2 regions of the Glutamicibacter sp. St.4D3 genome follow, and region 1 is predicted to be linked to the other one. Evidence: predicted binding sites of a transcription regulator. Region 1 holds the regulator's gene; the other holds the start of a gene.
The links. Region 1 encodes LexA, which represses DNA repair genes until DNA is damaged. Its sites were predicted from a motif close to TCGAACANNTGTTCGA; they were not measured.

Region 1 (10,015 bases):
CTTGGCGGCGGCCTGTACTGGTCACGCAAACGCGCGTTCAAGAACGTGCCGGTCAACGGCCCCGCGGCCCTACACTTCGCCCGCATCGGGGACCGGAAAACCGCTGGCGCGCTGGTCGACTGGATGCGAGAGAAGCTCTTCGACCCCACCCTGGGCCTCTACCTGGATGGGATCTATCTGGTTAACGCCGGGCATCGGCTCGAAGGACAGATCTACACCTACAACCAGGGCCCAATCCTTGGGGCCTGGCTGGAGCTCGGGGACGAACGGTACCTGCGCCAGGCCGCCGACCTCATCGACGCGGTGGACCGTGGGCTCACCGTTCCACAGCAGGGGCTGCGCCTGGAACAGGGCGGGGATGGGAGCCTATTCACCGGAATCCTCTGCCGCTACCTGGCGCTGGCCGCTACGGATCACCGACTGCCGCAGCAGGCGCGGCAAACCGCCGCGCGGCTCGTTTCCGATACCGCCGCCACCGTCCTGGACAAGCAGACGGCTCAGCTCTCGGAAGCCGTGCAGCGCTGGAGCATCCTCTCGGCCGCAGCGGTCGTCACGCAGAGCACCGACCTGAAACGAAGGACCTCATGAGCCTTCCACCGCAGGACTTGCCTCCGGCACGCAGCGGACTCATCGCAGTGAGTTACGTGATCTTTCGCCAAGCCGACGCCGTGCTGCTGCAACAGCGGCGAGGCACTGGTTTCCTGGACGGGTACTGGGGCGCTGCCGCCGCCGGGCATCTGGAGAATGGGGAAAACGCAGTAGCGGCAGCCATTCGAGAAGCTGGCGAGGAGCTGGGTGTACTGGTCTGCCAAGAACATCTTCACCCCCTGACGGTGCTGCAGCGCCCGGCTGCGGTCAAGGATCAGCCCGGCCGCGTCGACTTCTTTTTCGAATGCCGCACCTGGCAGGGCACACCCGAGATCCAGGAGCCGGACAAGGCCGTGGATCTTCGCTGGTTCGGGCTCGATGACCTGCCAATCCCCGTGGTGCCCCACGAAAAGGTGGTCCTTGAACAACTGCGCCTGCCACTGCCGGCCTTCACCTGCCTCGTCCCCTAGCGGACGTTTTCCGGATGAATTGATTCCCGGCTTGGGTGGGAGCGTCGAGCAGAGCCAAAACAAAATCCCGGTGTGCCGCGTTTGGTAACGCGAAACACCGGGACTGTGCCGAAGGTGGCAGGAAGGCTAGAGCGAACGCATCACCGAAACAACGCGGCCCATGATGGTGGCGCTGTCGCCCAGGATCGGTTCGTAGCGCGAGTTCTGCGGAAGCAGCCAGGTGTGGCCATCACGCTGGCGGAAGGTCTTGACGGTGGCTTCCTCATCCAGCAGGGCGGCAACAATGTCGCCGTTGTCGGCGGTCTGCTGACGGCGCACCACCACCCAGTCGCCGTCGCAAATGGCGGCATCCACCATGGAGTCGCCCGAAACCCGCAACATGAACAGCTCACCGTGGCCCACGAGCTGACGCGGCAGGGAGAAGACATCCTCGACGCTCTGCTCAGCTAGGATCGGACCACCGGCGGCAATACGTCCAACCAGTGGCACCATCGTGGTGTCCGCCGAGGTGCTCAGCTCAATGACCTTGGTCTCATCGGCCGGCTCCGGCTGGGCGGCCGGTTCCTTGGAAGCGGATTCAGACTCGTCGTTCAGCTGCAGCGGAAGCAGAATTTCCATGGCGCGGGGGCGGCGCGGGTCCCGCCGGATATAGCCGAGCTTCTCCAGCTGACCCAACTGGTGGGTTACCGAGGAGAGGCTGGCCAACCCGACCGAGTCGCCAATCTCACGCATCGAGGGCGGGTAGCCGTTGTTCCCGATGGCCCGCTGGATGGTTTCCAGGATCTTCTTCTGGCGGATGGTCAGCGACCGAGCATTGGCACGCGGAGTGCGTTGTGATGCTGACATGTAATTTCTGCCTTCCCTAACGATTGCGAGTCATGGCCGAGCGGTCAAACTGTCGGTGCTGACTGTTGTGATGTCCTCATGCTCGATTTACTTCGAAATCCTAGTGGATTTCGAAGCCTCTTTCAAAGATTTGTTCGAACTATCTAGACAAGTGTCGCCGAGCTCTGTTAGAAAAGATGTACTAGATCCGAACATATCTTCGAATGAGATGTTCGAACATTAGAAACTCGCATCACGCTCGTCCTGAGAGGAGATCGGCCATGGCCACTACGGCACTGGATAAAGATCAAAGCACCACACGCATGCGAATCCGCCTGACCCGACGCGGCTGGGTTGTGTTGATCGGGGTTCCGGTCTTCCTGCTGGCCCTGGCGGCAACTTTCCTGCTGACCACGTTCTCCAACTCCGTAATGGCCTCCGACCAGGAGCCAGCAGGCGTTGAAACGGTGGAGGTGACCGTCATTCCCGGGGACACCCTGTGGGACTTGGCCAGCGAATACGCGCAAGGCTACAACCAGGAAGATGCCATTCGCTACATCGGCGAAATGAACTCGCTGCATGGCGGCGTGCTGCAGGCCGGACAAACCCTGCAGATTCCGGTCCTGGACCAGCAGTAGCCCGCGGTTCATTGTTACCGCCTGGAGCGTCACTGATTCACTGCCAGCGGCCGCCCCAGCTTAGAATTACCGTGTGAAAGACCGCAGTGAACTGTTAAGTCAACTGCCCTTGCGTGAGAATCTCCGCGGGCTCTCTCCCTACGGCGCGCCGCAAATCGACGTGCCCATCCAGTTGAACGTCAACGAAAACACCCATCCACTGCCGCCGGCCGTGGTCGAGGCAATTGCACAAGAAGTGGCCAAGGCCGCCACCACCCTCAACCGCTACCCGGACCGCGAATTCACCGAACTGCGTGAACTGCTCGCCGACTACCTGGGGCATGAACTGCGTGCCGAGAACATCTGGGCGGCGAACGGCTCGAACGAAATCCTGCAGCAAATCCTCCAGGCCTTCGGTGGACCGGGACGCAGCGTCATGAGCTTCGTACCCACGTACTCCATGTACCCGCTGCTGGCCAGCGGCACCGACACCGCCTTCATCGCCGGAACCCGTGCCGCGGACTTCACGCTCAGCGCCGAATCGGCGGCCAGCCAGGTGCGCGAACACCGCCCGAACATCGTGATCCTCTGCTCACCCAACAACCCCACGGGTACCGCCCTGGGGCTGGATGTCATCCAAGCCGTCTACGAGGCGGCCAGCGAGAACAACGCGATCGTGATCGTCGATGAGGCCTACGCCGAGTTCGCGTTGGCCGGAACCAAGTCCGCGCTGGGCCTGCTGCCCGGCCGCCAGCGCCTGATCGTCACCCGGACCATGTCCAAGGCGTTTGCGCTGGCCGGGGCACGCCTTGGCTATCTGGCCGCGGCCCCTGAAGTCAGTGACGCCATCCGGTTGGTGCGTCTGCCCTACCACCTCTCGGCGGTCACCCAGGCCACCGCGATCGCGGCACTGAAAAACGTGGACGCGCTGCTGGCCGAGGTCGAACAGATCAAGACCCAGCGTGACCGGATCGTCACCCGGTTGACCGAACTGGGCCTGCAGCCCTCGGTCAGCGATTCGAACTTCGTGTTCTTCGGCGGGCTGCAGGATCCGGAAGCGATTTGGCAGGGCCTGCTCGAGGCAGGGATCATTGTGCGTAACAACGGGATCCCTGGCACCCTGCGCGTCACCGCCGGCACCGAGGCGGAAACCACCGCCTTCCTCGACCGGCTCAGCGAGCTGCTCGAACCGGCGCACCAGCAAACTGCCAGAAGCTAGCGAAGGAAGAAGATGTCTGCCGAATCCCTGGGCGGCCGCAAAGCCCGCATGGAACGCGTGACCAGCGAATCGTCCGTGTTCGTCGAACTTGACCTGGACGGCACCGGCAAGTCCGAGATCAGCACCTCCGTGCCGTTCTTCGACCACATGCTCACCGCACTGTCCAAGCACTCGCTGATCGACCTGACCGTGCGCGCCACCGGCGACACCCACATCGACGTGCACCACACCGTGGAGGACACCGCCATCACCATTGGCGAGGTGCTGCGCACCGCCCTGGGCAACAAGGCCGGCATCCGCCGGTTCGGCACCGCCTACGCGCCGTTGGACGAGGCCCTGGCCCGCGCCGTCGTGGACATCTCCGGGCGGCCCTACCTGGTGCACGGCGGGGAGCCGGCCGGCCAGGAATACCACCTGATCGGAGGGCACTTCACCGGGTCGATGACGCGCCACGTCTTCGAGTCGCTGACCTTCCACGCCCAGATCTGCGCCCACATCGAGGTACTCTCCGGGCGCGACCCACACCACATCGTTGAAGCGCAGTTCAAGGCCCTGGCACGGGCGCTGCGCGAAGCGGTGGAAACCGACCCCCGCATGGGGGACCAAATCCCGTCCACGAAGGGTGCGCTGTAGGTGGGAAGTAAAAACGTAGTCGTCCTGGACTACGGGTCCGGCAATGTCCGCTCTGCGGTACGCGCCCTGGAGGCGGCCGGAGCCAACGTGGAGTTGACCGCCAACTCCACCGCGATCCTGGAAGCCGATGGCCTGGTGGTCCCCGGGGTGGGGGCCTACGCCTCGGTGATGCAACAGCTCAAGGCCATTGACGCGCCGCGCTGGATCGGACGCCGGGTTGCCGGCGGCCGACCGGTGCTGGGCATCTGCGTTGGCCACCAGGTCTTCTTCGATGAGGGCGTGGAACACGGGGTGCGCAGCCAGGGACTGGGCGAATGGCCCGGCGTCGTGGAGCGCCTGGAAGCCGAAGTGATCCCACACATGGGCTGGAACACCGTCCAGGTTTCCGAGGGCAGCCGATTGTTCGAGGGGATCGAACAGGAGCGGTTCTACTTCGTGCACTCCTACGGCGTGCGCCACTGGGAGTTTGACATCACCCAGCCGGCGATGAGCGCCCCCAAGGTCACCTGGAGCACCCACGGCACCCCGTTCGTCGCCGCCGTGGAAAACGGACCGCTCTCCGCGGTCCAGTTCCACCCCGAGAAATCCGGCACGGCGGGCAACCGCCTGCTGCGCAACTGGTTGGAGACCCTCTAAACATGTGGACCGTTGTCTTGTTGGGAGTCGGAGCCTTCCTGGCCGGGGGAGCGATCTCCCTGAAAAGCCAGAAAGCCCACATCTCCTGGATCATCGCCTGCTGGGCGCTGGCCGCCATGGCAGTCATTGCCGGGTGGGTCCTGACCCTGTAGCGCCCTACGCCACCGCAGAACACAAAGGAAACAATGAGCGAGCAAACACACCTGGAACTGCTTCCCGCCGTCGACATCGCCAACGGGCAGGCCGTACGCCTGGTCCAGGGCGAAGCCGGCTCCGAGACCGGCTACGGCGATCCGCTGGAAGCCGCATTGGCCTGGCAGAACGACGGCGCCGAATGGCTGCATCTGGTGGACCTGGACGCCGCCTTTGACCGCGGACACAACACCGACATTGTCCAGCGCATCGCCCAGGAACTGCAGATCAAGGTGGAGCTCTCCGGCGGCATCCGCGATGACGCCTCACTGGAGCGGGCCCTGGAATTCGGCGCCACCCGAGTGAACCTGGGCACCGCCGCCCTGGAGAACCCCGAATGGACCGCCAAGGCCATTGAGCGCTTTGGCGACAAGATCGCCGTCGGCCTGGACGTGCGCGGCACCACCCTGGCCGGTCGCGGCTGGACCAAGGAAGGCGGGGACCTGTGGGAGGTGCTCGCCCGGCTGGAGGACGCCGGCTGCCCGCGCTACGTGGTCACCGACGTCACCAAGGACGGCACCCTGCGCGGCCCGAACGTGAAACTGCTGCTGGAAATGTGCGCCAAGACCGACAAGCCGATCGTGGCCTCCGGCGGCATCTCCTCCCTGGATGACCTGCGCGCGCTGCGCGAACTGGTTCCCGAGGGCGTCGAAGGCGCCATCATGGGCAAGGCGCTGTACGCCGGTCGCTTCACCCTGCAGGACGCCCTGGAAGTCGCGGCCGGACGGGCTTAGCTAAGTCGGGTGCAACTGATTAGTTGAATTATGGGTCTCGTGAACACGGAAAGTGTTCGCGGGACCCATACGCCGTTGAAAGACGACTGTCGAGCGACTCCATCCAGCCGTGGTCGGGGTGATCACTGCTGCGCTGACAGGTTCGCGTGCGGGATCAGAGATTCAATTTGACGGACCGTGTCCGGGAGCCCCCCCGCGGGTCTAACGCGTCAATCCAAACATAATCTCCGGGCCTTTCTCACGGCTGTCTGGAGCCTTTGCTCACTCACTAACAACGCCGCCCGTCGTACTGGTTTACTTCTCACGATGACGTGGCATTAGGTGAGCCGACGGCTGAGGTGGAACCTTGAACTGCTGAAGACCCCCGGCTTCTTTTGTTATCAAAATGTCACAATTTTTTAGCTAAACAAATTTGCTTTAAACGCGAACTCATCCAAGACTATTGTTGTATCTTTCACTGTCTGGGGGGGACATCATGAGCACCAATTTTCCGGGGACTCCACCGAGCCCAAAAATGACGAAAACTAATCGAAAACTTTTGCTAGCGCTGGTCCTTTTAGGGTTGCTGCTACTTCTGATATTCCTGCCGGAAGTGGTCCTGCTCCTTGCCTTGTTAGGAGTGGTGCTCGGCGCGATTGCGATCTTTGTCGGCCGCATTCCCTGGGTTGCTCGGTCGAATCGCAAAATGGCTGCCAAGGGCACCGGTATTCTCGCGGGGTTGGTTATCGTCGCCGCGGGCATTATCGGTATTCAGAATCCGGTGCCAGCACCCGAACCCAATGCAGCGCCCGCCGTTCAGCAGAATGATTCTGCAAGCCCGGAACCTGCAGTTGCAACCGAGTCCTCCACTCCGACACCGGCCCCAGTGCTGGATGACTATGTAGGGGACCTTTGCGACGGCGACGACTTAGTGATGGAACAAGGCCACGAGCAACTGTACTGTGACAAGGACGCGAACGGAGCGCTTGTCTGGGTAACCGCTAATGAGCACGAGAAGTTGCTTCTTGCTGAAAAGAAGGCGGCAGACGAGGCTAAGGTCAAGAAGGCAGCAGAGGCTGAGGCCAAGAAGGCGGCCGAGGCGAAGAAAGCCGCCGAAGAGAAGGCTGAACAGGAAAAAGCTGCACTAGAAAAGGCCAAGAAAGAAAAAGCTGCCGCCGCGAAGGCGGCCCAGGAAAAGGCCGCTGCTGAAAAAGCTGCAGCCCAGAAGAAGGCGAAGCAAGAAGCCGAGAAGAAAAAGGTGCGAAAGCCCGCAAGTACACCGAAACCTGCGGCACCGAAACCAGCTCCTAATACTAGCCGTTACTTCAAAAACTGCACTGAAGCACGTAATGCTGGCGCAGCGCCCGTTTATAGGGGCGAACCGGGCTATGGCAAACATCTGGATCGTGACGGTGACGGAGTCGGGTGCGAGTAGAGATAAGACTACTCGGGCTCGGCCTCTGCATCGGACTGCTCGGGGGCTGTGCCGCCCCATCGAGCATTCCGGCGGGAAAAGTGTCGTCAGCCGAGAATCCTTCGAAATTGTCCGAGCCTCCGGCGGAGATTACCATCCGCAAGGAAGCGTTGCCGATTACGATCGTCACAGAGGAACCGGCTCCAACAGCTCAATCTTTGACCGAAGATGAGGTTGTTGAGCAGAGCGAAGAAACTGCCCCGAGCAATCAATCCCAGCAGACGACTTCCAAAACTTCGGATGCAACCGCGATGCTGGGACAGATCGCAATCAAGGGGCGGGCACCCAAAACCGGATATGACCGGAGTTTGTTCGGAAACGGTTGGGGCGATCCGGATCATAACGGTTGCGATGCGAGGAATGACATGCTCGCCCGCGATCTTACGGTGCACACCTACAAAACGGGCACAGCTAACTGCGTGGTTTTGACTGCGACGCTTGAAGATCCGTATACCGGTGCGCTAATCGAGTTCCAACGGGGACAGGGAACGAGTAACGCAGTGCAGATCGACCATGTGGTCGCGCTTTCGGATGCTTGGCAAAAGGGGGCGCAGAAGCTGTCGTCGCAGTCTCGTTATGAATTCGCCAATGATCCGCTAAACCTGCTTGCGGTCGACGGGCCGACCAACGCGTCTAAGGGTGACAGGGATGCCGCCTCGTGGTTGCCACCGAATAGGGGCTTCTGGTGCGAGTACGTGACGCGGCAGGTCGAGGTCAAATATAAATACGACCTCTGGATGACAAAAGCCGAGCACAACGCTAGTGCCCGTGTCCTGCAGAGTCACTGTAACTGAAGGTCCCGGCACATCAGCAGGTGTACATGCCTGCTGTATTCGTTCTGACTAGCTGTATTAACTAAAGGAGTGCCACGGTGGGGTTTACCTTTCGCAAGCGCAAGAAACTAGGCAAGTCGACGACCTTAAACATCTCGAAATCCGGGGCATCAGTTTCTAAGAAGGCTGGCCCGGTCTCGATCTCTTCTCGGGGAACAGTAAACATTCGGTTGGGGAAGGGCCTTTCGTTCCGTAAGAAGTTGTTCTAAGCGCGGGTTGCTTTAGAGCAGCAACCCGGAATAGGAGATGAGAGCAGCAGCTAAAGTACGTGTGTTGAGTGGGCTGGGCCCGGTGGAAGACACCGCGCCCGGCCCACATCACGTTTAACCGAGGTCACAAGCGGTCCGGCGCACTTGCGCGAGCTTATAGCATGGGTACATGAGCTCCACTTCCTCCTCCCTGCCCGAGCCCAAACGCCACCTGCCCGGCCACATCGCCGCGGCCCTGGCGCAGGCCGGCAGCAAGTCCGATTCGGCCGGCCAAAGCTGGGAAGGACGCGACCTGAGCGGGGACGGCAACCCGCTGCACAACTTCGACAAGGACGACGGCCTAGCCAACGCACAGGTCGTCGAGGCCCTGGACCAGCTGCGCGCCGGCACCGGCGATGAGGCCGCGGTGCACCGGGCACTGGCCGACGCCCGGGTGTTTGTCGCCATCGTGGCCCAGCTGGGGGAAGAGGCGATGACCGAGCATGGGTTCGCCTCCGACAAGGAAGCGGACATGGCGCTGGTGAAGATCAAGGCGCCAGATGGCCGGATGGCCCTTCCGGTGTTCACCACCGTGGAACGCCTGCAGGCCTGGCATCCCGAAGCCCGCCCGGTAGCGGTCTACGCCCCGCGCGCGGCTCTGTCCGCGGTCAGCGAGGAAGCGGACCTGCTAGTGCTGGATCCGGGCAGCGACTACACCTTTGTGCTGCGCCGCCCCGGGGTGTGGACCCTGGCCAAGCAGGTGCAGTGGACCCCCAGCTACCTTGACGAACAGCTGGGCGCACTCATCGGCCAGGCGACCGAGGGCCATGACGAACTGCGGCAGGTGCGCGTCGGGCCCGGACACGGCGTCGGATCGCGGGACAAGGGCGGCAAGCCGGTGGCCGGCGGCGGCTCCGGGCCGGAGCTGCTGCTGCAGTTTGTCTTTGCCCCGGGCACAAGTGAACAGCGTGCCCGCGAGGTCACCAATCGGGTCCACGGGACGCTGGCGAACAACCCGCAGTTCGCCGAAGCGGTGGACTCCCTGGAAATCAGCCTGCTGAGCGCACCAAGTTAAGAACCGAGCAAATATGAACCTTTAGGAGGGCAACAGCTTGAGCATGAAACGTTACTGGCAGATCCTTCGCCAACCGGCGATCGGCGGCCTGCTGGTGATCGGAATGATCGCACGACTTCCACACTCGGCGCTGAGCATGCTGCTGTTGCTGCACCTGGTTCTGAACCTGGGCCAGGACTGGGCCTCGGCCGGAATCGTGGTGGCCCTGATGACCGTGGGCATCGCCGTGGGTGCCCCGTGGCGCGGGCACCAGGTAGACCAGTGGGGCCTGCGCCGGGCGCTGATTCCCTCGATCATCATCGAAGTGGCGGTGTGGAGCACGGTGCCGCATGTGCCGCTGGTGTGGATCTATCCGCTGGCGTTCCTGGGCGGGCTGTTCGCCCTGCCGGTCTTCTCCGTGGTGCGCACCGCGCTGGGCGTAATGACCACCGGCGAGCAACGACGCTCCTCCTTCGCCCTGGATGCGATGGCCACCGAGCTGGTGTTCATCGTCGGCCCGGCCTCCGCCGGCATCATCGCCACGCAGCTGGACACCACGCTCGGGCTGACCGC
Region 2 (10,015 bases), 690 kb from region 1:
GGCCGAGAGCCGGTTGGTCTTCTCGTTGCTTTCCGAGCGCTTGGGAAGACGCTGGTTGGCTGCGGCGGCCAGGGCCTCGAGGTCCACTCCCATGAACTTCAAGTGCGAGGCAACCGGTTCGGTATGCAGCAATGCCAAAAGCAAGTGCAAGGCATCGATTTCGTCGTGGCCGTCCTCGCTGGCAATAGTGGCAGCCCGTGAAACCACTTCATGAGTGCGTTGCGAGAGCAGACGGGTGATGTCGATCGGACGGGCTGATTGGGCTCGCGAAGAGAGGAACCGCGAAAGGAATTCCTCAAACGAGCCATCGGCGGATGAACCGAAGAACGCTGGCAAGTGAGCCTCCTGAAACTTGAGTGTTACGTACTCATGTTCAACGCTACAGATCGCCAACTATTCCCGAACACCGAAAATTGGTTCGAAAGTTATGCGCTTCACACGCTGGGGCGGCTTTAACGGTGCGGGGGGTCGATTTCTCGCGCGTTGAGATTCACCAGTTGGAGCTGGGTGGCCACGATCAGTGCCTGGACGCGGTCACGCACGCCAAGCTTGTGGAAGATTTTGGCCATATGCGATTTAACCGTCGTCTCGGCGACATCGAGGTATTTGCAGATTTCGGTGTTGTTCAGGCCTTGGGACAAGAGGGTGAGGATCTGCATCTCGCGGGCGGTGAGGCCCAGCTCGTCAGCGACACCTTCGGAGGAGGCGGGCGGGCTGTAGGCACGCTGCACGGCTGCGATCAGGTCCGTGGATACCGAGGGGGAGATGGCGGCGGTGCCCGAATGCACCGACAATACTGCCTGAACGATTTCCGCCGGCTCGGTATCCTTCACGAGGTATCCCGAGGCGCCGGCCAGTAGGACGGGCACCAGGTAATCATCGGAGGAGAACGCGGTAATCGCCAGGATTGCCGTTTGTGGACTGTGGTGTTTGATCTGTCGGGTGGCCTCGACGCCGTCCATGATCGGCATCTGCAAATCCATGAGAACAACATCCACCTCGTGAGAGGAGCAGTAGTTTACTGCTTCCTGTCCATTTTGTACGGAATTTAATAACAAAATGGCATCGTCTGTTGCTAGGATTGTGCCCAAGGCACGCCGGATGAGCGGTTCGTCGTCCGCAATCAGAACTCTGACTTGCTCCATGGGTAATTCAACTTCCTTTGCGGGAACCGAAAAAGTGGCTGCTTAGTGTCGAAGTATATAAGTTCTAGCGTTGGGGATGGATTATGAAACTCGTATATGCAGCAGCTGCACTGGCCTTGGCTATCTCGCCAATTGCCGCCGTTCAGTCCGCCGCACCCGCCCAGGCCGCACCGGCCGTGGCGCAGGCAGGACCTCCGGTGGCTTCGCCGGCCGGTTGGGCAACCGACTTCTCGAAGTGGGTCTGCAAGCGCTACGGAGTGTCTTGCTAATCAGCCTTTCGATGGCTTACCGCTTAGGCCCGGTTTAGAGTGCGCATGAGTTTACGAACAAAATTGCACCTAAGCCGGGTCTTCGGCGGTAGGAACCTGATTATTTGGCTCGGAATACTCGCTCTCGCAGCTGTAACGCTTACTGAGATTGTAACGCTGCTACAGAACGGCATCGGAAACAGTGATGGGCGAGTGATCCGAGCTGCTGGCTTTGCGGTCCTACTTATAATCATTCTTGCTCTGGCTTACAGGTTTGTGTGGGCTTCCCTTGGCGCCTACATTGCGATGTTGTTTTTTGCCTTTGGCAATGGGGAACAATTACTTCTTCTTGTTGCTTCACTCGGTATTTTTACCGCCTTGGTCGCAAGCGTTGATTCTGCGCTCGTCCGAAACATCTACCTGTCATTGTTAGTGGTTTGGATGTTGCAGTTTGCCATCCGTGCTCAAGATGACGCAATCACGCTAGTCGTACAAATTCCCGTAGTTATTCTTGCTTTTATGACCTCACGCAGCATCTTTGTGCTGCTCGAGAAGAACCAGCAGAGCGTGAAACAGATGGAGAGACTGCGGGAACGTACAGAGAACGCTATTCGTGATGAGCGAAAGAACATCGCGCGGGATTTGCATGACATTGTCGCCCACGACATCACTATCGTGGCGATGCAGTCCAAGGCCGCGAAGTTCGCAAACAATGACAATACTTCGCGTGAAGCGATCGACGTGATCTCTAAGCTCAGTTCGGAAACGCTGCACGATCTACGCTTAATGCTTAATGTTCTCCGTAGCGATGGAACCATGAGTGATATTGGGGCAGATCTCGACGGGAAGCCATCGGCAACTACTATCCAAGCCCTCCAGGGAGTAGCGGTTTTCTCCCAGCGTCTCAGAGACGCTGGGTTCGGCGTGCAGACTGACGTAGACGAAGAAGAAATTTCTGAATTGCCACGCTCGGCACATACTGCTCTCTATCGAGTGATGCAGGAAGCAACTACTAACATCATCAAGCACGCGGAGCCTGGCAGCCAGTGTTCCATTTCGCTCAAGCGCCGCGGAGACACTGCGGTGCTGCGCATGGTGAATCAAGTGATGACTAGCAAGAAGATCGCCACCAACGACGCATTGTGGGGTGGCAGTGGTCTCATTGGCATGGAAGACCGCATGCGGGCTTTCGGAGGCCAATTTGAGGCCGGAAAGCATGCTCACCAGTGGATTTTGGTCGCTGAGATCCCCTTCTGACCCACCCCCTCCTACTTAAGTACTATTTCGCTTCACAGAATGACGGGTTAAGTTAGATATGTATCGGTGAAGACCGATCACCGCGGAAGACGAATGACGGGGTTTTGCGAGTGGCTCCTGATTTTATCCGCAGTGATTAAAAGGTACGTTGCGTGTACTACGGAGTGTAACTTTCTCGGTGATGTGCCCCCATCGCATGCCGTGTCCGAGAGTACATGCAACGTACCTTTTATAACGTCCAAACGCATTCTGTATGTGCTTCCACTCACAATCGGTTGCACGGATCCCCAATGATGGCGAACTGTTGAGTTGTAAACGAATTCGCCCCTGAAGGAGACCCCGTGACCCAGCAGGCATATGCCACGGCCCACGACGCATACACCATCGATCCCGCAGCGATGGATCAGCTGTTTTTCGAAGCCCGCAGCGCTAATTCCTTCAGTGGCGAACCGGTATCCGACGAGACCCTCGAAGCCATTTACGATGCCATGAAGATGGGTCCGACGCTGATGAACAATCAGCCGCTGCGCATCAGTTGGATCAAGAGCGATGAAGCGCGCAACGCCATCGCCGCTACCATGTCCGGCTCAAATGCTGCCAAGGCGCTGGCGGCCCCGGCCCTGGCGGTGTTGTCCTTCGATCCGGAATGGCATGAACAGTTCCCCAAGTTCTTCCCGCACGCCCCGGAACGCAAGGCAATGTTCGAGGACGCCGAGTCCCGCGCCGCCGTGGGCAGCAGCAATGCCTGGCTGCAGGCGGGCTACTTCCTGATGGCCGTGCGCGCAGTAGGCCTGGCCGCCGGACCGATGGGTGGATTTGACCATGCAGCTGTGGACGCGGCCATTAACGAAGAAACGGGCCACAAGTCCTTCATGATCGTCAACGTCGGCAAGCCGGGCGCCAATGCCTGGATGGAGCGCCTGCCGCGCCATGAGGCGAAGTTCGCGGTGCGCAGCCTCTAGCAAGAAGTACAGGTGGGGCGCGGTCCATACTTGGACCGCGCCCCACCTGTATCAGACGTCCTGTTCGTGGGACTGTTTGCTAGCCCTGTTCTGGGGCCTCGGATTCGCCGCTGAGCAGCCGTTCGGATACCTTCTCCAGCGCGCGTTCCAGCGGGCCGCGAACGACTTCTGGCACCTCGATGAACTCGTCGATGACCACCAGGCCCTCGCGCTCGAAGCAGCGCAGCACGCGCTCAACTTCGGGGATGGTCGATTCCAGCTTGGGAATCAGGTGATGTTGTTCCTCGGGCAAGTCATCCTTGCCCGGTACTTGCAACGCGAACTCGGCACGCGGCTGGTTGGACGAAGCGGCATTGCTCAAGACGCCGGCCACCATCTCGGCCACCTCGCCTTGGCCGGGAACCGCCAGAGCATTGGTGAGCACGTTGGAGAAGATGACTTCGGCGACGAGCTCCTTGATCAGCCGGGCGCCTGGGCCGGTGGCGGCGTTCAGGGCGTCCCGCAGGCTCTCGGTGGGCACTGCGTTGGGCGCATCGTAACGCAGCATGGCCGTTCCAATCAGGGCATCCCAGTAGGCCGAAAGCCGTGGAATCTGGCCGAGGGAGGAAACTGCCGTTCCATCGGCCGGTTCCCAATCCTTTACCGGGTCCGTGGCGGCCTCATCAATCCGCACGTCCATGCCCAAGGCCGCGGCGGCCTGCTGCAGCTGATCGCCATGCAGCACGCCACTGGGGTCTGTCGGCTGACCCGCGCCAACCCACGCCACCAGCTCCCGCGCGGCGAAGACCAGCGGCAACTGCTCCAGTGCGGCGTTGGCCTCGTCGTCCTCCATGAAGGGCACGACGATGGGGGAGTCTCCGGCCATGCGGGAAAGGAACTCGAAGCTGGCCTTGAAGTCCTCGACGCTGCCGCCGAAGTGGGCGCTTTGACCCAGGAAGACCAGGTACTGCTTCAGCAGCCCGGCGCTGGCCTTGAGCACTTCCTCACCCAACGAGCGCAGGTGTCCGAGTTGCTCACCCAGGGCTGTGGAATCCAGGGTTGTCACATCGACTTCCTTGCGCAGCTGCGCATGCACGGTCAGCAGGGTGGTCAGCCCCTCCAGCGCGGCGCGGGTTTCGGCGGCAGACTCGTGTTGGAAGTGGCGGTACAGGGCCTGCTTGAAGGGCTGCAGGGCCTGGCGGACCTCGGTTTCGAAGGGTACCGAGCTCGCGCCGGGGCGGCGCGCGGGGTGGCCCTGGGCGGTCTTCTTCTTGTGCGGTTTGCGTGATGCCATGACGGGCGCGCGGTCCTTTGCGTAGGTTGGCAGTAAGAATCTGATTCCAGTCTACGCAGGCGGTTCTTAGCCCCGATGGGCTCCATCGGCGGGCTGGAATTCCAAAACGTGGAAAACATCAGCAAAACACCGGTATTCCGAGCAGAGGCAGCGAAAGCCCGTTGAGCGCCGCAAATATTGCGGTAGTTCCCAAGTTTTACTCCAAAAAATTCAGCGTAGTACAAAATGTGGTCTGGATCACCGTTGAATCTCCAGTTCGCGTTGCAATCGGGCGGCAAAACCGAGACAGTGAGTGCAAAGTTATTCCCTTGTGTCTGCAGGGGAAGCAAAAGATTTTCGTTGGTTTCCAAGGAGTGTGGATCATGGCCAAGGGTGCTGCCCCGGATCATGTAGTTATCGTCGGCGCGGGCTTCGTCGGCCTGTCGACCGCCTGGTACCTCCAGGAGCAGGGTGTGAAGGTCACGGTCGTAGACCGCGGCGGTGTCGCCTCCGGTGCATCCTGGGGCAATGCCGGCTGGCTGACCCCGGCCCTGACCCTGCCGATTGCAGAGCCCTCGGTCTTCACCAACGGGCTGAAGATGATGTTTGACCCGGCCTCGCCGCTGTACATCCCGCTGAAGGCCGACGCCAAGCTGATCCGCTTCCTGCTCGGCTTCGCCTGGCACAGCACCCCGAAGAAGTGGGAGCAGGCCATGCGGACCTTCTCCGAGATCGGCACCAGCGGCCTGGACGCCTTCGACGAGATTTCCGAATCCACCTCGGCCGGCCCGGGCGTGCAGGAAACCACCACTCCGGCCAACCCGTTCCTCACCGGCTTCCGCACCATGGCGGACCGCGACGGGCTGCTGCACGAATTCGAGATGATCCACAAGACCGGTGGCAACGTGGAGTACGACCTGCTGACGGGCGATGAGCTGCGCGGCATCGAGCCGACCCTGTCGGAGAACGTCGTGGCCGGCATTGCCATCAAGAACCAGCGCTTCCTGAACCCGCCGAAGTACATGGCTTCGCTGGCGGAGTCCGTTCAGGCCCGCGGCGGTGACATCATCGGCTCGTTCAACGTCACCGATGTGCGGGACAACGGCGGCTCGGTGACCGTTATCGGTTCCGAGGGCCGCGCAATCACCGCGGATCACGTGGTCATGGCCACCGGCGCCTGGATGAACGACCTGACCAAGAAGTTCGGCGTGAACGTCGTCGTGCAGGCAGGCCGCGGCTACTCCTTCACGGTCAAGCCGGAGCACATGCCGACCCACCCGATTTACTTCCCGGCACAGCGCGTGGCCTGCACCCCGCTGGGGGACCGCTTCCGCATCGCCGGCACCATGGAGTTCCGCGACGCCAACCACAAGCTCGAGCCCAAGCGCATCGAGGCAATTGTGGCGGCCGCGAAGCCGGTCTACACCGGCATCAACTGGGAGAACCGCCAGGAGGAATGGGTTGGCGGGCGTCCCTGCACCGCCGATGGCCTCCCGCTGATCGGGCAGACCAACTCCTCGCGCGTTTCGGTCGGTGGCGGACACGGCATGTGGGGCGTGGCCCTGGGGCCGCTGACCGGCAAGATCCTGGCCTCGCAGATCACCGGCCAGTCGGTGCCCGCAGTGGCCCGTCACTTCAACCCGTTGCGCAAGGGCTTCTAAGACCAGTAATCGGTCGAAGACCAACACGCATTCTGCCTCGCGGCCGGAGCCTCACCTTGGGGGATCCGGCCGCGAGGCCGTTTAAGAGCCCGGCCCCGAGGTTCGGGCCGCCCCGGAACGCCGGGGCCGGGAACCTTCAAGGTGTTGCGCGGTCAGTGGTGCCGGCGACCGGAGCCGCGCAGGATGGCCCGGTACCCTTCCCGGTAATTCGGGAAGGTCGGCTCCCAGCCGGTGGCGCGCAAGCGTGCGTTGCTCAGCCGGCGGTCGGCCCCACTGCCGGGGGCCTCCTCGCTGGCGGGTGGCGGCGTGGTGCCCAATAGGCCGGCCAGGTGCTCGTAGACCTCGGCCAGCTGCGCCGGCTCGTTGTCGGTGGCCAGGTAGAGCTCGTCGATATCGGAGCCAAAGTGCGCCAGGTGCACCACTGCCTTGGCCAGATCGTCGCGGTGGACCCGGTTGGTCCACTGCGAGCTTCGCGGCAGGCGGGCCTTGCCCTCGCGCAGGGAGTCAATCAGCCGGGTGCGCCCCGGTCCGTAGATGCCCGAGGCGCGCAGGATCGTGACCGGCAGGGCTGAATCCAGCAGGTAGTCCTCGGTGCAGGCCAGGACCTTGGCCGTTTCCCGCCGCGGCTCCTTGGGGTGTTGCTCGGTGACCCACTGCCCGTCGTTGCCGGCGTTCACCGCCGTGGAGGAAATGTAGAACAGCCTGCGCAGCGCGGGGGCCTGTTGCTGCAGGGCGGTGACCAGGTGCCGGGCCGCCTGCAGATAGCTGTGCTCGTAGCCTGCGGCGTCGCGGCTGGCCGGGACCGGGGTGAACAGCGCGACCTCGGTGTCCGGGTCGATTGGCGGCAGCTGCCCGCTGGCCACATCCACCTGCTGCCCGTGAAAGGTTGGCGGCAGCTTCTGCGGATTGCGCCGCCAGGCGGTGACATGGGCTCCGCGGGCCTGGAAGCGGAAACCGGCCTCCGTGCCCACGTCCCCGCAGCTGATCAGTAGTACCTTCACGAATGCGGCTCTCTTCCCCCGGGTGCAATCTTGGCAGGTGCGCCGGCCGACGGCCGTGGTGCGCAAATCCTGCCTGCTTACAGCATAGACACTGCGGCGTGTTTCCTTGCTAGAATCACAGTGTTCGAATATGTGTACGAAAAGTGGTGGGCGATGGCTGCGAAGGATCCGCTGGTCCCCGAGGCCAGCAGCAGCGGGCCGGTCGGCGCGGTGCAGGCCATGGGGTTCCCCTCACCGGCGCGCGATTACTTCGACGGCGGGCTGGACCTGAACCGGCTGCTGATTACCGACCGCGTCTCCACATTCATCATGCGGGTCGCCGGAGGGGCGATGGTCTCCGCAGGGATCCATGACGGGGATGAAATCATCGTGGACCGCTCCCGCTCGGTCCAGCACGGCAGCGTGGTGGTGCTGAGCCTCAATGAGCAGATGCTGGTGCGCCGCTGGCAGGTGGAGCGGGGCCGGGTCGGGCTGCTCAGCGACGAGTCGGCCCAGCCGCAGTGGCTGGGTGAGCATGACGAGGTCGAGGTATTCGGCGTCGTGACCAGGTGCCTGCATTATGTCCGCTGACCCATCCGCACAGGCCGGCGAGCACATCGCCCTGGTGGACGTGAACAACTTCTACGTTTCCTGCGAACGGGTTTTTGATCCCACCCTGCGCAACCGGCCGGTGGTGGTGCTGTCCAACAACGACGGGTGCGTGGTGGCCCGCTCCGCCGAGGCCAAGGCCCTGGGCATCACCACCGGCCAACCCTACTTCCAGGTCCGCGACCTGCAGCGCAGCCACGGGCTGGCGGTGCGCTCGAGCAACTACGAACTGTACGGGGACCTCTCGGCCCGGGTCATGGAGGTGCTGGCCCGCTTCGGAACCTGGCAGGAGGTGTATTCCATCGACGAGTCCTTCCTGGGGCTGACCGGGTCCCTGCAGCAGGTGCAGCGCACGGCCGCGCAGATTAGGGCGGCCCTGCAGCGTTCGGTGGGGGTGCCGGTCTGCGTGGGGGTGGCCGCCACCAAGACGCTGGCCAAGTTCGCCAACCATGTGGCGAAGAAGAACCCCGGACTGCAGGGGGTCTGCGTGGAGCAGTTGATGGACCCGGAGGTGGTGGCGCGGATCAAGTCCCTGGTGCCGGTCACCGAGGTGTGGGGTGTGGGACGCAAAACCGGCAGGAAACTGGCCGGGATGGGCATCGTGAGCATCGCCGACCTGGCGGGCGCGGACCCGCAGCTGATCCGCAAGAGGTTCTCCGTCGTGCTGCAGCGCACCGTTTTTGAACTGGGCGGCACCCGCTGCATCGGCCCGGTGGAGGAGCGTGCCGACAAGGGGCAGGTGATGTTCACCCGTTCCTTCGCCCACCCGGTGACCAGCCGGGAGCAGATGCGCGAGGTGATGAGCTTCTACGCCCAAAAGGCCGCGGCGCGCCTGGCGCGGGAGGGGCGCTACGCCGCACTGCTGACGGTGATGGCCGGAACCAGCCGCTTTGCCGCAGGCCCGGCCTCCTTCCCCTCCACCCAGGTGCGCCTGCCGCAGGCGACACGGGACCCGATCCTGATTACCCGGCTGGCGGTGCAGGCGATGGAGGGGCTGATGGAGCCCGGCACGGAGTATGTGCGTGGCGGGGTGATCCTCTCCGGGCTGAGCGACCAGCCCGAGGCCACCCAGCTGGACCTGCAGTGGCAGGACGCGGCACCGGCACCGCAGGGCGCCGGGGACAGCGGGGAAACACTGAGCCAGATGGTGCAACAGGTGACCGAGCGTTTTGGCAGCAAGGCGATCGGGCTGGGACGCAGCGGACTGGCCGGGGACCCGGACTGGGCGATGCGCCGCGAGCACATGTCCCCGCGCTTCACCACGAACTGGGATGAGCTGCCCACGGTCCGGGCCTGAATCCGGTTGCCGCGCGGCGGGGGCCCGGCGGGGTGCCACAATGAGAGCATGAGGTTTCCCCGGCGTGCACCACAGTCCCTGGCCCTGTCCTGCGTCCTGGCGTTGGCGCTGAGCGGATGTTCCGGCGGGGCCCCGCAGCCCGACCCCGCCCCGACCCCGGCCCCCGGCTCTTCCAGCCCCGCCCCCAGCGGCAGTGCCTCCGCACCGGCGTCCCCCACGGCGTCGCAGAGCCCCACCGCCTCCCCGACGCCCACCGCCTCCCCGCAGGATCCGGAGGCGCAGCGGGCCAGTGAACTGGTGCGGGACCTGGAGGTGCAGCAGCAGGCCGGACTGCTGGTGATGGCCGGGGTGCCGGCCACCGGTGCCACGCAGCAGGAACTGGACCAGCTGGCGGACGCGGGGATTGCCAGCGTGTTCCTGCGCGGGCGCTCGCAGTTGTCGCTGCAGCAGACCGCCGGCCAGGTGAAGCAGATCCGCAAGGCCGTGGCACCGAACGTGCCCGGCCAGCTGGAGCCGTGGATCGCCACCGACCAGGAGGGCGGTTCGGTGCGGGTGCTGCAGGGCTCGGGCTTCACCAACCTGCCCAGCGCGCTGACCCAGGGCG

Region 2: the regulator LexA is predicted to act here: its motif matches at 7,651-7,666, upstream of AC6I21_RS01600 (LexA family protein).

What each region holds. Positions count from the first base shown of each region.
Region 1 is NZ_AP039380.1:1,020,825-1,030,839, forward strand. It holds gene AC6I21_RS04695 (glycoside hydrolase family 76 protein) at 1-588, shown strand, start outside; gene AC6I21_RS04700 (NUDIX domain-containing protein) at 585-1,058, shown strand; gene lexA (transcriptional repressor LexA) at 1,185-1,904, opposite strand; gene AC6I21_RS04710 (LysM peptidoglycan-binding domain-containing protein) at 2,165-2,521, shown strand; gene AC6I21_RS04715 (histidinol-phosphate transaminase) at 2,595-3,719, shown strand; gene hisB (imidazoleglycerol-phosphate dehydratase HisB) at 3,732-4,352, shown strand; gene hisH (imidazole glycerol phosphate synthase subunit HisH) at 4,353-4,988, shown strand; gene AC6I21_RS04730 (CG2302 family histidine operon protein) at 4,991-5,140, shown strand; gene priA (bifunctional 1-(5-phosphoribosyl)-5-((5-phosphoribosylamino)methylideneamino)imidazole-4-carboxamide isomerase/phosphoribosylanthranilate isomerase PriA) at 5,174-5,914, shown strand; gene AC6I21_RS04740 (excalibur calcium-binding domain-containing protein) at 6,390-7,328, shown strand; gene AC6I21_RS04745 (HNH endonuclease family protein) at 7,436-8,161, shown strand; gene AC6I21_RS04750 (DUF4236 domain-containing protein) at 8,239-8,409, shown strand; gene AC6I21_RS04755 (SseB family protein) at 8,579-9,463, shown strand; gene AC6I21_RS04760 (MFS transporter) at 9,501-10,015, shown strand, end outside.
Region 2 is NZ_AP039380.1:328,244-338,258, forward strand. It holds gene AC6I21_RS01565 (ATP-dependent Clp protease ATP-binding subunit) at 1-336, opposite strand, end outside; gene AC6I21_RS01570 (response regulator) at 453-1,145, opposite strand; gene AC6I21_RS01575 (sensor histidine kinase) at 1,460-2,650, shown strand; gene AC6I21_RS01580 (malonic semialdehyde reductase) at 2,992-3,612, shown strand; gene AC6I21_RS01585 (hypothetical protein) at 3,692-4,885, opposite strand; gene AC6I21_RS01590 (NAD(P)/FAD-dependent oxidoreductase) at 5,248-6,525, shown strand; gene AC6I21_RS01595 (NAD(P)H-binding protein) at 6,678-7,526, opposite strand; gene AC6I21_RS01600 (LexA family protein) at 7,680-8,096, shown strand; gene AC6I21_RS01605 (Y-family DNA polymerase) at 8,086-9,411, shown strand; gene AC6I21_RS01610 (glycoside hydrolase family 3 N-terminal domain-containing protein) at 9,460-10,015, shown strand, end outside.